DNA from 2 places in the Antribacter sp. NEAU-D49 genome. Region 1 is predicted to be linked to the other one. Evidence: riboswitches for the same ligand, from Rfam matches in the RefSeq annotation. Region 1 holds a riboswitch; the other holds the start of a gene.
The links. A riboswitch is a leader RNA that binds a small molecule or an ion and turns the genes downstream of it on or off. The one in region 1 is predicted to bind FMN.
Positions count from the first base shown of each region.

Region 2: linked by a shared signal. The riboswitch ahead of AC060K_RS08480 (riboflavin synthase) and the one ahead of pnuC (nicotinamide riboside transporter PnuC) in region 1 are both predicted to bind FMN.

Region 1 is NZ_JBXTSN010000021.1:42,203-49,852, forward strand. It holds gene AC060K_RS15990 (sensor histidine kinase) at 1-537, opposite strand, end outside; gene AC060K_RS15995 (acyl-CoA dehydrogenase family protein) at 632-1,864, opposite strand; gene AC060K_RS16000 (Gfo/Idh/MocA family protein) at 1,897-3,075, opposite strand; gene pnuC (nicotinamide riboside transporter PnuC) at 3,072-3,767, opposite strand; FMN riboswitch at 3,831-3,956, opposite strand; gene AC060K_RS16010 (TetR/AcrR family transcriptional regulator) at 4,023-4,772, opposite strand; gene AC060K_RS16015 (mycothiol-dependent nitroreductase Rv2466c family protein) at 4,817-5,431, shown strand; gene AC060K_RS16020 (LLM class F420-dependent oxidoreductase) at 5,428-6,354, shown strand; gene AC060K_RS16025 (uracil-xanthine permease family protein) at 6,383-7,650, shown strand, end outside.
Region 2 is NZ_JBXTSN010000008.1:52,288-59,937, reverse strand. It holds gene AC060K_RS08505 (PH domain-containing protein) at 78-533, opposite strand; gene hisG (ATP phosphoribosyltransferase) at 551-1,399, opposite strand; gene AC060K_RS08495 (phosphoribosyl-ATP diphosphatase) at 1,453-1,716, opposite strand; gene ribH (6,7-dimethyl-8-ribityllumazine synthase) at 1,773-2,270, opposite strand; gene ribB (3,4-dihydroxy-2-butanone-4-phosphate synthase) at 2,267-3,598, opposite strand; gene AC060K_RS08480 (riboflavin synthase) at 3,595-4,236, opposite strand; FMN riboswitch at 4,440-4,565, opposite strand; gene AC060K_RS08475 (hypothetical protein) at 4,761-5,261, opposite strand; gene AC060K_RS08470 (DUF2306 domain-containing protein) at 5,350-5,982, opposite strand; gene AC060K_RS08465 (response regulator transcription factor) at 6,053-6,727, opposite strand; gene AC060K_RS08460 (sensor histidine kinase) at 6,724-7,650, opposite strand, start outside.

The DNA of each region.
Region 1 (7,650 bases):
GTCGTCGAGGCCGAGGTCGAGGTCGGTCCGACCCCAGCCGGGGAACAGGAGGAAGGCCACAGCCCCGCCGGCCGCGGTCATGGAGAGGCCGGCCGTGACCGAGGTGAGCAGGACGCCCACGAACGCGTAGAGGACGTGCGCCCAGGTGCGGCCGTCGGTGAGGACGGTCCACCAGGCGGCCCAGACCCCGGCGCGGCGGGGCGTCCGGTACTCCGGGCGCCCCACGTCCACGCCGGTCTGCAGCAGGAGGCGGGCGCGCTCGGTCGCGGCGAACCAGCGGGCGGCGTACAGGGCGAGCACCAGCAGCGGCAGGCCTGCGCCCAGGGCGGGCACGGCCCCGGCACCGGCGGAGACGAGGACGACCACGACGAGACCGGCCGTCAGCATCCAGGCCCAGCTGACCCAGACCTGGGCGACGGCCCGCCAGGTGGCCGGGGAGAACGGCGCCGCGAAGAAGCCGTCTCGGGACGCCCAGCCGGGCGCGACCAGCGCCAGGTCCGGCGAGGGTGCCTCGGCGGCGGCACGGGGATTCTCCATGCGACCGACAGTAGGCCGTGGCCTGCGGGGAAGGGCACCCGGTGGTCCCACAGACCGAGGGTAGGGCTAACCCCCGGTCCGCGGGAACGGACGGTCACACGAAGGCGGAAAGACCAGTGATCTCGCGGCCCAGGATGAGCGCCTGGACGCTCTCGGTGCCCTCGTACGTGTGCAGGGCCTCGATGTCGGCGAAGTGCCGGGCCACCCGGTTCTGCAGCAGGATGCCGTTCCCGCCCAGCATGTCGCGCGCGGACGCGGCGATCTCTCGGGCCCCGCGCGTGGTCGTGTACTTGGCGAGCGACGCCTGCGGCCCGGTGAGCTTGCCGGCCTCGTCGAGACGGGTCAGCTGCGCCACGAGCAGCTGCATCTGGGTGAGGGTGGAGAGCATCTTCGCCAGGCGCTCCTGCACCATCTGGCTCGCCGCCAGCGGGCGGCCGAACTGGATGCGCTGCTTCGAGTACGCCACCGCGGCCTCGTAGCAGGCCACGGCCTGGCCGACGGCGGACCAGGCGACCCCCAGGCGCGTCGCGAACAGCACCCGGCTGGTGTCCTTGAACGACCGGGCGCCGACGAGGGCGTTCTCGGCCGGGACGAACACGTCCTCCAGCAGGATGTGGGCCTGCCAGATGGCGCGCAGCGACACCTTGCCCTCGATGGTGGTGCCCGTGTAGCCGGGGGCGTCCTGCGGCACGACGAAGCCGTGCACCTGGTTGTCGCCGCCCTCGCCGACGAGGCGCGCCCACACCACCGTGATGTCGCCGCACGAACCGAAGCCGATCCACTTCTTCTCGCCGTTGAGGACGTAGCCCTCCACGCCGTCCCGGACCGTCTTCACGGCCGTGGTCTCGAGCGACACCGAGTCCGAGCCGTGGGTGGGCTCGGTCAGCGCGAAGGCACCCAGGATCTCCCCGCGCGCCATGGGCTCGGCCCAGCGCTCCACCTGCTCCGGGGAGCCGAGCATGACGATCGAGCGCAGCGCCAGGCCGCCCTGCACGCCGCAGATCGTGGAGACCGACGCGTCGCCGCGCGACATCTCCATGGCGGCGAGGCCCTCGGCCATCAGGCTGACCGTGGGGTGGCCGGGCACGTCCACGCCGTCGCGCAGGAAGTCCAGCTCGGCCAGGCGCTTGACGAGGTCGAAGGGGACCTCGGCACGCTCCCAGTAGCCGTCGATGACCGGCAGGACCTCGTCCTGCACGAACTGGCGGACGGCGAGCTGGTGGGCCCGCTCCTCCTCCGTGATCCCGGCGAACGCACCGGCGAAGTCGATGTCGAGCGGCTGAGCCACGTCGTAGGCGGGCGCCGTCACCCCAGGAGTCTGCGTCATGAAGTCATCGTGCGCCGGTACGTGGTATCAGGTCAAGCGAGACTGCGTATCACTGGGCGTGTCTCTCCGTGGCCCGGGCAGCCGCGCCAGTGCGCCCACGGCTGCGGGGACGTCCGGACCGGGAGGCCGGTCTCTGCGGCCCGCCGCACCTCGAGCTGGAGGTACTGGTCCTGCGCTGCCTCGGCCACCTCGTAGGGCGCCGGGCCGCCGGCCAGCACGTGCCGGCCCATGCGGTCGAAGAGGCGCGCGATCGACAGCTCGTCGTCGGCGAGACGGGCCGGGAGCAGGTCGTTCCGGTCGGCCCACCGGCCCTCGAACAGGTATCCGCGCAGGAAGAGACCCTCGTGGCTGCCTGCCCCGCCGGCGGCGACCCGCTCCAGGCGCGACCGGACCGGGGTGCCGTCGGGGGTGACGTAGCGGACCGTCTCGTCGCGGACCTCGCCGAGCGGGCCGCGCACCACGAGCGTGGGCGAGCGCACCCAGGAGCGGTACTGCTGGTCGTCGAACTCGTAGACGCCGAGCCGGTCGCCGAGGTCGAGCCACGCGGTGCTGTGCACGGTGCCGACGAGCGACAGGCCCTCGGGGTCACCCTCCCGGCCGGGGCTCGCGGCGATGCGGCGCACGTCGCGGCGGGCCGTGATCACCGCGTCGTCGGCGGTGGCGCCGAGCGCCCGGCGCAGCACCGACAGGCCGTGGTAGTCGTGGGCCACGCTCACGTGCGCGTCGGTCACCGCACCCAGCAGGCCCGACGCGGCGACCGCGAGCTGGGCGGAGACCAGCGGCTCCAGGTGGTACTGCTCGGCGACCTGGATGCACGCGCCGCCGTCGACCAGCTCCTGGAGCGCCGCCAGCTCGGGGACGGTCCCCGCGGCGGGCGTCTCCTGGAGCACGGGCACACCCGCCGCCGCGAGCGACCGGACCACCGGCTGGGCCGCGCCCGCGGGCAGGGTCAGCGCCACGAAGTCCGGCGCGCCGCCCGCCACGAGGTCGTCGGGGGAGGCGAACACCGGGGCCGGCAGCCCCGGGAGGCCTGCCGCCGGGAGGCCGGACGTGGCGAGGGCCTCCCGGTCGGCCGCGTTGCGGGTGGCGACCCCCGCCACCTCGAAGCGGCCCGGGAGAGCATGGAGCACGCGCAGCATCGTCCGGGCCCGGAAGCCCGAGCCGACGACCCCGACCCGGACGGGGCGGCCGGGCAGAGCGGGCCCCGTCACGCCCGCACCGGCTCACCGTCCGCGGCCCCCGCCGACGCGAGGCGCTCCAGGCGGTTCACCCGCCACCAGACGAAGAAGCCCACGAGGGTGAAGCCGCCGTAGAACAGGTACATCGCGGCCGTCGCGTAGTACCCGCCTGCGAGCAGCAGCGGCACCCCGACGGCGTCGACCGCCACCCAGATCAGCCAGAACTCGACCCACCCCTTCGCCATGCCGTAGGTGGCGAGGAGGGAGCCCATGAAGATCCACGCGTCGGGCAGCGGGGCCCAGGAGCCGAGCCGGCCGAAGACCCAGGCGAAGCCGAACGTGCCGGCCGCCATCGCGACGACGATCCCCGCCCGCTCGGCCCACGACGCCCACCGCGGGTGCACCGCGACGGCCCCCGCGCCGCCGTCGGCCTGCTGCGCCTGGCGCCAGCGGACCCAGCCGTAGACGGAGACGGCGATGAACATGACCTGGCGCCCCGCCTGCCCGAGCATGTCGGGCAGCGGCGAGCCGCCGAACCACGAGCCCAGGAACACTGTGAAGAGGAGCACATTCCCCACGATGCCGACGGGCCAGGCCCACACCTTGCGGCGCAGGCCGCCGAGCGCCGAGGCGAGGCCGAACGCGTTCCCGATCACCTCGCGCCACAGGATGTGCTCCGTGCCGACGGTGAACGTGGCGTCGAACAGCCAGCGGATGATGTCCATGGTTCCTCCCGGTCTGCCGCAACGGGACACCGGGGAACGGCACGCCCCAGGGCAGGGGCGCGCCGACGTGCTTCCTCCCATCCGGACTTTCACCGTCGGTCCTGGAGTTCCACCAGGTCAACCGCACCGAAGCGCGGGTCGCGGACTGTCACCGCCGGCTCGGAATTACACCGACCCCGGAGCACGTGCGTGCGTGATGCACAACGACTACTGGAACACAGGATGCCACGGCGGCATTCCGCGGGAGAAAGCCGTTCAGCCGAGCGCGTCGCGCACGGCGCGGGCCACCTCGTCGGCGCCCGCGGCGGCGTCCACGACGGCGACGACGACCCGGCGGCCCGTCGGCGCCTGGCCGCCCGCCGGAGCCGTCCCGCCGGAGCCCAGGATCGCCGCACGGCGCAGGTCGGCGAACGCCTCCTCGAGGTCCGGCCGCAGGTCCAGGCCGGGGTTGCGGAGCCAGCGCCGCAGGATCGCGTTGTGCACGGCCACGACCGAGGCGGCGAACGCGATCGACGCGGTCGACGTGGACCGGTCGGGCGACAGGGTGTCGCGCAGGTAGTGCGTGAAGGCCCGCTCGTACCGGTGCGTCGTCACGAGCTCGCGGTCGCGCAGCTGAGGCACCTGCTGGAGCAGGGCGTAGCGGGCCAGGGACGTCTCCCGCTGGCCCACGTGGTGGTCGAACACCATCCGGGCCGCCCGGCAGACCTCCAGGTAGGGGTCCACGTCGGGGTCCCAGGCGCGGCCGACGTCGGCCATCGACTCCTCGCTCTGCCGTGCCTCCGGGCGGGTCGCGGCCAGCATCACGACCACCTCCTCGAGCAGCAGCTCGTGGTCCGCGAAGACGACGTCCTCCTTGGAGCGGAACCGGCGGAAGAACGTCGCCCTGCTCACGCGCGCGGCGTCGGCGATCTCCTCGACGGTGGTCCTCTCGTACCCCTGCCGGGTGAAGAGGTCGATCGCGGCGTCGACCGCCTGCGCGTGCGTGTGAGTACGAACGGCAGTCATGCCAGGCAGGCTACCGCGCCTCTGGTCGCGTTAGGGTGCGGATCGTGACCGAGTCAACCGTTCCCGTCGTCGACGTGTACGTCGACCCCCTGTGCCCCTTCGCCTGGATCACGTCCCGCTGGGCCCTCGAGGTCGCGGCGCAGCGCGAGGTCGAGCTCACGTTCAAGCTGATGAGCCTGTACCTGCTCAACAAGGATCGTGAGCTCCCCGCCGACTACCGCGCCAAGATCGACGCGTCGCGCGGGATCGGCCGCGTGGCCGCCGCGGTCCAGGCCGACCACGGCCCCGAGGCCTTCTCGGCCTTCTACACCGCTGCCGGCACCCGGATCCACAACCAGGGCGACACGGACTACGCGTCCGTCGCCGCCGCGGCGCTCGCCGAGGCGGGGCTGCCCCCAGCCCTGGCCGACGCCGCAGGCTCCGACGCCTACGACGAGGCCCTCGCCCTCAGCCACAAGGCCGGCATGGCCCCCGTCGGGGAGGACGTCGGCACGCCGACCCTCCACGTCGACGGCGTCGCCTTCTTCGGCCCGGTGCTGACCCGCATCCCCCGCGGCGAGGACGCGCTGCGGATCTTCGAGGGGGCGCTGGCGCTCGCGGCGTACCCCCACTTCTTCGAGCTCAAGCGCAGCCGTACCGAAAGGCCCGAGTTCTCATGACCCTCGACCTCCGCATCTTCACCGAGCCCCAGCAGGGCGCGTCCTACGACGACCAGCTCGCCGTCGCGCAGGCGACCGAGGCGCTCGGGTTCAGCGCGTTCTTCCGGTCCGACCACTACCTCGCGATGGGCGGCGACGGCCTGCCCGGCCCCACCGACGCGTGGACCACGCTGGCGGGGCTCGCCCGCGAGACGTCGACCGTGCGGCTCGGCACGCTCGTCTCGTCGGCGACGTTCCGCCACCCCGGCGTCCTCGCGATCCAGGTGGCCCAGGTGGACCAGATGTCGGGCGGGCGCGTCGAGCTCGGCCTCGGCGCCGGCTGGTTCGAGGCCGAGCACGCCGCGTACGGCATCCCCTTCCCGGCCAAGCGCTTCGGCCTGCTCGAGGAGCAGCTCGAGGTGCTCACCGGCCTGTGGGGCACGCCGGTGGGCTCGACGTACTCGTTCGAGGGCGAGCACTACACGCTGACCGACTCGCCCGCGCTGCCCAAGCCCGCGCAGGAGAAGATCCCGGTGATCGTGGGCGGCGGCGGGCCTCGCCGCACGCCGGCGCTGGCCGCCCGGTTCGCCGACGAGTTCAACCTCGCGTTCCCGGAGATCGACTCCATCCCCGCACGGCTCGACGTGATCCGGGCCGCGTGCAAGGACGCCGGGCGCGACCCGGGGACGCTGACCTTCTCGGCTGCGCTCGTGGTCGCCGTCGGCGCGGACGAGGCGGAGTTCACCCGCCGGGCCGCGGCGATCGGCCGGGAGCCCGCGGAGCTCCGCGAGCACGGCGTCGCCGGCACCGTCGCGGAGGCGGCGGAGCGTCTCGTCGCCCTGCGCGACGCCGGCCTGTCGCGCGTCTACCTGCAGGTGCTGGACCTGCACGACCTCGATCACCTGGACCTGGTCGCCCGTGAGGTGCGGCCGCAGCTCGGCTGAGCACCCTGAACAACCCTGAGGAGTCGGAATGAAGCTGGGCTGGACTACCCACGGCGACGGGGCGCGCGTCGCGCCGGGCGAGGTCGTCGCCCCCGGGGAACGGCTCACGTGGCCGCGCACCATCGGCATCGGCCTGCAGCACATCGTCGCCATGTTCGGCGCCACGTTCCTGGTGCCGATCCTGACCGGCTTCCCGCCGGCCACGACGCTGTTCTTCTCGGCGATCGGCACCGTGGCGTTCCTGCTGATCACCGGGAACCGCCTGCCGAGCTACCTGGGCTCCAGCTTCGCGTTCCTCGCTCCGATCGGCGCGGCCACGGCGGCCGGCGGTCAGTCGGTCGCCGTGGGCGGCATCCTCGTCACCGGCCTGGCGCTCATGGCGGTGGGCGCCGTGGTGCACTTCGCCGGGGCGCGCTGGATCGACGTGGTGATGCCGCCGGTCGTGACGGGCGTCATCGTGGCCCTCATCGGCCTCAACCTGGCTCCGGCCGCCTGGAACAACTTCAAGGTCTCGCCGGTCACCGCCGTGGTGACGCTCGCTGCCGTGATCCTCATCTCGGTGCTGTTCAAGGGCATCCTGGGCCGCCTCTCCATCCTGCTGGGCGTGCTGGTGGGCTACGCGTTCGCCGTGGTGCGCGGCGAGGTGGACTTCACGGCGGTCCGTGAGGCGGCGTGGTTCGGCCTGCCGCAGTTCACCGCGCCGTCGTTCGACCTGTCGGTGCTCGGGCTCTTCCTCCCGGTGGTGCTCGTGCTGGTCGCGGAGAACGTGGGGCACGTGAAGTCCGTGGCCGCGATGACCGGCCAGGACTTCGACGACGTGACCGGGCGTGCCCTCTTCGCCGACGGCGTCGCGACCACCCTCGCGGGTGTGGGCGGCGGCTCGGGCACCACCACGTACGCGGAGAACATCGGGGTCATGGCGGCCACCCGGGTCTACTCGACCGCCGCCTACTGGGTCGCTGCCGCGGGCGCGCTCGTGCTGAGCCTCTCGCCCAAGTTCGGCGAGCTGATCAACACTGTCCCGCAGGGCGTCCTGGGCGGTGTCACCACCATGCTCTACGGGATGATCGGCGTGCTCGGCGCGCGCATCTGGGTGCAGAACCGCGTCGACTTCTCCGACCCGGTCAACCTCACCACCGCCGCCGTGCCGCTGGTCATCGGCATCGCGAACTACACCTGGGTGGCCGGCGGGCTCACCTTCGAGGGCATCGCCCTCGGCACCGCCGCGGCGCTCGGGATCTACCACCTCATGCGGGCCGTCTCCCGCTGGCGCGGCACGGCCGTCACGACACGCTG
Region 2 (7,650 bases), on a different contig from region 1:
CGGGCTGAGCACACGACTGTGGCCGGTCCTGATCCCAGGACCGGCCACAGTCGTCTGCACGCCCGGGACGCGACGGGTCAGCGGTCCGGTTCCGCCGCCTCACCGTGCTCGGAGACGAGCTCCGCGAGGCGGCGTGCCTCGCCCATGCCGTGCTCGCCGTCGGACCGCTGGATCCCCATGACGGCGAGCACGGACCCGTCGGCGAGGTCGAGGTGGACCCAGGGGTCCCCCGACCCGAAGCGCACGGTGACGATCTCCGCCCAGGCGAGCCTCCGACGTCGGACGTAGTTGATCACCGTGAGGCCCTGCGGGTCCGGGACTGCGCGGAGCGCGCCGAAACGCCAGGCGATCACCGCGCAGAAGAGCCCGAACACGATGAACGAGGCGCGGTTGACCGGGTCGGTGCCGAGGCCCCGCGCGGACAGGGCGAGGACGGTGCTGCCGCCCACGAGAGCGACCGCCAGGGCGTACGCGACGGGCGTGGTCCACCTGCCGCGAAACACGCGGTACCGGTCCCCTGCTCCCGTCGGCACGCCCTCGCCCTCCTCGGCTAGAGCCGGCTCGCGTGGATCGAGGTGACGATGATGGCGCGCGCACCCACGTCGTACAGGGCGTCCATCACCCGGTTGGTCTGCGACCGGGGCACCATGACGCGGACGGCGGCCCACTCGCGGTCGTGCAGCGGCGAGACCGTGGGCGACTCCAGACCCGGGGTGACCGCGACGGCGGCGTCCACGAGCGACACCGGGACGTCGTAGTCCATGAGGACGTACTCGCGGGCCGTGATAACACCCTGGAGCCGGCGCGTGAGGATCTCGAGCCCGGCCGGCATCTCCGCGTCCGCCCGGCGGATGAGCACGGCCTCCGACCGGAGGATCGGCTCGCCGAACACCTCCAGCCCCGCGGCGCGGAGCGTGGTGCCCGTCTCGACCACGTCGGCGATCACGTCGGCCACCCCGAGCTGGACCGACGACTCCACGGCTCCGTCCAGGTGGACGATCGCCGCAGGCTCGACGCCCTGCTTCGCGAGGTGGTCACGCACCAGCGTGGTGTACGACGACGCCACCCGCAGCCCCGCGACCTGCTCCACCGAGGTGACCGTGCCCGCCGGCGCGGCGAACCGGAACGTGGACCGGGCGAAGCCCAGACCGAGGTGCTCCACGGCCGAGGAGCCGGAGTCGAGCATGAGGTCGCGGCCGGTGATGCCGACGTCGACCGTGCCGGTCCCGACGTACACCGCGACGTCGCGCGGGCGCAGGAAGAAGAACTCTGCGTCGTTGTCGGGGTCGGCGAGCACCAGCTCACGGGTGTCACGGCGCTGGCGGTAGCCCGCCTCACGCAGCATCTGGGCAGCGGGCTCGGACAGGGAGCCCTTGTTGGGGACAGCGATTCGCAGCACGGGGTTGATTCCTCTCAGGGGTACGTGGACGAGCGGGTGAGCGTCAGCGACGCTCACAGATGCGCGTACACGTCCTCCAGGGTCAGACCCTTCGCCAGCATGAGGACCTGCAGGTGGTACAGCAGCTGGGAGATCTCCTCGGCGGTCTCCGCGTCGCTCTGGTACTCGGCGGCCATCCACACCTCGGCGGCCTCCTCCACGACCTTCTTGCCGATCGCATGCACGCCGGCGTCCAGCTGTGCCACGGTGCCCGAGCCCTCGGGGCGGGATGCGGCCTTGTCGGACAGCTCGGCGAACAGGGAGTCGAAGGTCTTCACAGAACCAGCGTAGTCGGGACGGACGCCCGCGCCGCGGGCGTCCGCTGTGCGGGCAGTCACACGGACCGCTCCGCAACCTCCCCCGGGACCAGCTCACCCCGCAGCGTGACCGCCGTGGCCACCGCCGCCAGGGCCGCCTCCGCGCCCTTGTCCTCGCGCGACCCCTCCAGACCCGCCCGGTCCAGGGCCTGCTGGTCGTCGTCGCACGTCAGCACCCCGAATCCCACCGGAACACCCGTGCGCACGCTCACCTCCGTCAGGCCCGACGTCGCCGCCGAGCACACGTACTCGAAGTGCGGCGTACCGCCACGGATCACGACCCCCAGCGCCACCACGGCGTCTGCCCCCGCGGCCGCCGCCCGGGCCGCGGCCACCGGCAGCTCGAACGACCCCGGCACCCGCACCTCCGTCCACTCCGCCCCCGACTCCGCCAGCGCCCGCCGCGCACCCGCCAGCAGGCCGTCCATCACCTGCTCGTGCCAGCTCGCCGCGACCACCGTCACGCGCAGCCCCGTCCCGTCCACCGTGACCACCGGTGCTCCAGCTCCGCTCATCGTCCGCCTCCCAGCGCGGGCACCAGCTCCAGCAGGTGCCCCATCCGTTCCTTCTTGGTCTCCAGATACCCGCGGTTGTACGCCCCGAGCCCCACCTCCAGCCGCCGCGAGCCGACGACGTCCGCCCCCGCCTCGCGCAGCCCCCGCACCTTCTCCGGGTTGTTCGTCAGCAGGGTCACCGGACCCAGCCCGAGATCCGCCAGGATCGCCGCGGCCGCCCCATACTCCCGGGCGTCCGCCGGCAACCCCAGCGCAACGTTCGCCTCCACCGTGTCCAGGCCGCCGTCCTGCAGCGCGTACGCCGCGACCTTCTGCGCCAGCCCGATCCCCCGGCCCTCGTGGCCCCGCACGTACACCACCGCACCGCCCTCGCGGGCGACCAGCGCCAGCGACTCCCGCAGCTGCGGGCCGCAGTCGCAGCGCAGCGACCCCAAGGCGTCACCCGTGAGGCACTCCGAGTGCACCCGCACCAGCACCCCACCCGAGTTGTCAGAAGCTCCCCCGTCTATACGCCGGGGAGCTTCTGACAACCCGGACGACACGGGAACCAGCGCCACGTGCTCCACGCCCGTCACCAGGTCCCGGTAACCGATCATCCGCAGCTCCCCGTGCTCCGACGGGAGCGACGCCTCGGCGACCCGGCGCACCCGGGCGCCACGGACGTCGTCGGGCACCGGAGCCGGAGCCTCGGCCGGGGCCGGCTCCTCCGGGTCATGCACACGCCGCCACGCCACGAGGTCCGCGATCGACAGGACCACCAGCCCCTCCCGTGCGGCCAGCTCCTCCGCCTCCGGCAGACGCACCATGCCACCGTCGTCCCGGACCAGCTCCGCGATCACCCCCACCTCGCCCGCACCCGCGAGCCGAGCCAGGTCCACCGCCGCCTCCGTGTGCCCCGGACGCTCCAGCACCCCGCCCGGCACCGCGCGCAACGGCAGCACGTGCCCCGGCCGGATCAGGTCCGACGGACCCGACCCCGGATCCGCCAGCACCCGCACCGTCCGCGCCCGGTCCGACGCACTGATCCCCGTCGTCACCCCCGTCGCCGCGTCCACCGCCACCGCGTAGGCCGTCCGCCGCGGGTCCTCACTGTCCGCCACCATCAACGGCAGCCCCAGCTCGTCCGCCCGGCCGGCTGGCAACGGCGCGCACAGGTACCCCGACGAGTGCCGAACCGTCCACGCCACCCACTCGGTCGTCGCGGCGCTCGCGGCGAGGACCACGTCCACCTCGTTCTCGCGGCCGGCGTCGTCGGCGACGAGGACCGGGCGGCCCGCGCGCAGGTCGACCAGGGCCCGCTCGAGCAGGGCCTCGAAGGCGGCCGTCACGACCTGGCCCCCGCCTGGAGGAGGCGTTCCACGTACTTGGCCAGCACGTCCACCTCGACGTTGACGGTGCTGCCCGGCGCGAGAGCGCCCAGGGTCGTCGCCTCGAGGGTGGTGGGGATCAGGGAGACGCCGAAGCCGTCGTCGGTCACCCAGGTCACCGTCAGCGAGACGCCGCCGAGGGCGATCGAGCCCTTCTCCGCGACGTACCGGGTGAGCTCAGGCGGCGCGGCGAAGGCCAGGTCGTCCCAGCGTGGCCCGGGGTCCCGGGACACGAGAGTCGCGGTGCCGTCCACGTGACCCTGGACCACGTGTCCGCCGAGACGGCCGTGCGCGGGCAGCGCACGCTCGAGGTTGACCCGGGAGCCCGCGGCGAGCGTGCCCAGGGTGCTGCGGCTGAGGGTCTCCGGCATGACGTCGGCGGTGAAGCGGCCGTCATCTACCGTGCGGACCGTGAGGCAGACGCCGTCGACGGCGATCGAGTCGCCCGGCCGGGCGTCGCCCGCCACGAGCGGACCTTCGACCGTGAGGGCCGCGTCCTCCCCCGGGCCCGCGTTCGGACCGGGACTCGAACCTGGGCCGGACCCGGGGAAGCCGATCGCGGTGACGGTGCCGAGCTCTTCGACGATTCCGGTGAACATCAGGACTCCTCCGCAGGGATCGTGGGCTGCACCGCGGAGGGCCGTCCGTCAGCGCGCTCGACGAGTGCGCGTGGGGCCGGGCTGGGGTGGTCGTCATGTCGTCCTCCGGGCGTCGGTGCTCCGGGGTACGACGACGGGAGGCAGGGACGCGAAGTCCCCGCCGCACGACGCCACGGCGCGCACCGCCCAGGGCGGTGCGCGCCGCACGTGCTTCCTCCCATCCGGACTTTCACCGTCGGTCCTGGAGTTCCACCAGGTCAACCGCACCGAAGTGCGGGTCGCGGACTGTCACCGCCGGCTCGGAATTACACCGACCCCGGAGCACGTGTGCTGTGTGCTTGCCGGGCCAGGATGCCACATCCGCCGGTCCCTGAGGCCCGGGTGTGTCACGACGCACACTCGTTTGGCCCCCTCCTGGGTTTCCGGGCTGGTGGCGAGGTGGTGTGCGTTGCGGTGGGCGTGTTTCTTGGCGCTTGGCACACTATTTACTCTGAAGGGTTCGACTCCGGTCAGGACAGGGGTCCTCAGAAGGTGTGCTGGCCGCTGGGCCAGACCGTCGGCAGCCCGCCGTCCGGGGCCGGCTCCACGACGCCGTCGTACGGCGTGAGCGTGCGTACCACGTCGAAATGCGGGTCGTCCTCGACCAGGAGGATCACCTCGTCCTCGGTGTCCAGCGGGTCCCCCGAGGGGTACGTCTCGTTGCCGGCGTGGCAGGTGCGCGGCGTCGAGACGACCGTGAGCTCCTCCCCCGCCTCGACGTCGGCCATGTCTCCCTGGATGACCTCGTCGACCTCGACCACCCAGCGGTTGGCACGGACCCCCCAGAGGCGCTCGGTGCCGTCGTCGCGCACCACGCTGGCCCGGACCACCACCGTCGCACCCTCCGCGGCCTCGTCCGGCGTGTTGTAGACGGCCCAGTCGACACAGGTGGTCCCGGAGTCCAGACTGCAGCCGCCGAGCGTCAGTACCGTCCCCGCGAGGGCAGGCAGGGTCGCTGCCGCCCACTGTCCGCTGCGCCGTCGCATGGGCAGATCGTCCTCGGATCCGTGCGACACCTCAAGACTCCATGCGCGTTTCACCGGCGTGTCGCAGTATGAAATTTTGCGACATGGGTCAATGGCGCCGTCGGATGACCCACTCCGCCACCAGCACGTTGATCGCCCAGCCCCCGCCCATCACGAACGTGTTGGCAACCGGGTCGAGGCTCGTGGCGCCCGTCGTCAGCGCCACCGTGATACCGAGCACGCCCTGGGTCCCGGCGCCCATCGCGAGGGCGTAGGCCCGCATCATCCATGCCGGGTGGCTGACGAAGTCCTTCCGCACGGCAGCCAGGACGCCGAGGATGACGAACACCGCCATAGCCACACCCACCACGTACCGCATGGCGTTGACGACCTCCAGGCCGTCCGGCAGGTCGTAGGCCGCGGTCATCCAGAGGCCGCTGAGCGCGACGGCGAAACCCGCCGGCGCGAGGACCCGGCCCGCCCTGCGGTGCCAGGACCGCCGCCGCAGGGCGGGTGCGAACTGCAGCGCACCGCCCACGCCGTAGATCACGGCGGCCACGATGTGCACGACGACGGGCAGCGGGTCACCGACGAAGCGCGCGTTCTCCGGGGTGACGGCCGGGCTCGAGGCGAGGTCGCCGAGGCGGACCGCTCCCCCGAGCATCGGGATCACGGTGAGCAGGAGCAGCCCGGCGGGAACGAGCCACTCGCGGCGGGAGGTGCTGGCTGTGGTGGTGGTCATGACAGGAGCCTCGCGCGGCGGACCGTGGCGGGGCATCGGCCTATGGGCCGGTCCCCGGCGGCCGAAAGTACTAGCCGCGCCGCAGCCGGCCCGTGTCGTACGCCCAGAGCGCTATCTCCACCCGGTTCCGCACCCCGAGCTTGGTCATCAGGCGTGCCACGTGCGACTTCACGGTGCTGAGCGTGATGAAGAGCTCCTGCGCGATCTCCGTGTTGGTTCGCCCGCGCGCGACGGCCAGCAGGACCTCCTCCTCGCGCCGGGTCAGCGGTTCGAGGGGTTGCTCGGGGGGCTGTCCGCGCCCGGGCGCCCCGGGGGCGCCGTCGGCGAAGGCTCGCAGCAGGCGTGAGGTGACGCTGGGGGCGATCAGGGCGTCGCCCGCAGCCGCGGCGTGGACCGCCTGGGTGAGCAGCGCCGCCCCGGCGTCCTTGAGGAGAAACCCGCGCGCACCGGCGCGCAGCGCCGCGTACACGTACTCGTCCAGGTCGAACGTGGTGATGACGACGACGGCGAGCGGGTCGACGACGTCCGGTCCCGCCAGGCGGCGCGTCACCTCCAGCCCGTCGAGGCCGGGCATCCGCACGTCGAGGAGGCACACATCGGGCCGGAGCCTGCGGGCGAGCTCCACCGCCTCCAGGCCGTCAGCTGCCTGCGCCACGACCTCGATACCCTCCTGCGCGTCGAGGATCATCGCGAGCCCGGTCCGGACGATCTCCTGGTCGTCCGCGACCAGCACGGTCACCGTCACGTGTGGCCTACCCGGGGCAGGACAGCCTCGACCAGCCAGCCGCGGCCGTGCGGGCGAGGCTCAGCCGGATCGGCCTGGGTGGAAGCCGAGGCGGGGCCGGCCGCGAAGGTGCCACCCAGGAGGGAGACGCGCTCCCGCATCCCAGCCAGCCCGAGGCCCTCGCGGGCCTGGTGCGGAGGCGCGGTACCGTCGTCGGACACCCTCAGGCGGATGTGGGGGCCGTCCGCGGTCACGCCCACGACCACCCTTGTGGCGTCTCTCGCATGCCGCCTCGCGTTCGTGACCGACTCCTGGGCGAGGCGGTACACGGCCGCCCCGACGGCGGCAGGGAGGTCGTCGAGGCCGTCGGCGACCTGGACGTCGACCTGCGGCGGCGGCCCGCCCGCGAGCGACGCGAGCTGAGCGATCGAGGGGCCGGGCGCGAGCAGGTCGGCTCCGGCGGGTGCGTCGGTGCGGGCGGAGCCTTTAGGCTCGCCGGACTCACCGGGCGTTGCGAGCTCGTCGGCCCGCAAGATGCGCACCATCGTGCGCATCTCGGCCAGGGCCTGGGTGGCGGCGTCCTCGATGACGTGGAGCGCCTCGGTCGCGGCCTCCGGCCGCGTGGCGGACGCAGCCAGACCGGCCTGCGCCCGGACGGCCACGGCGGACATGTGGTGCCCGACGACGTCGTGCAGGTCCCGGGCGATGCGCTCCCGCTCGGCGAGCCTCGCCTGGGCGAGCTCCCGCGACCGGAGGCCCGTGCGGAACCGGGCGGCTGTCCCCGCCGAGCAGACCGCGGCGACGACGACGAGCCCGCCGACGGCGTCGGCCGGGCTGGTGAGGCCCGCCGCAGCGGTGAGGCCGAAGTTGCCGAGCAGGACCGCGCTGCCCAGGACGACCTCCCGGCCGCTTCCCCACCGGTAGAGGGCGTAGGGCAGCATGAG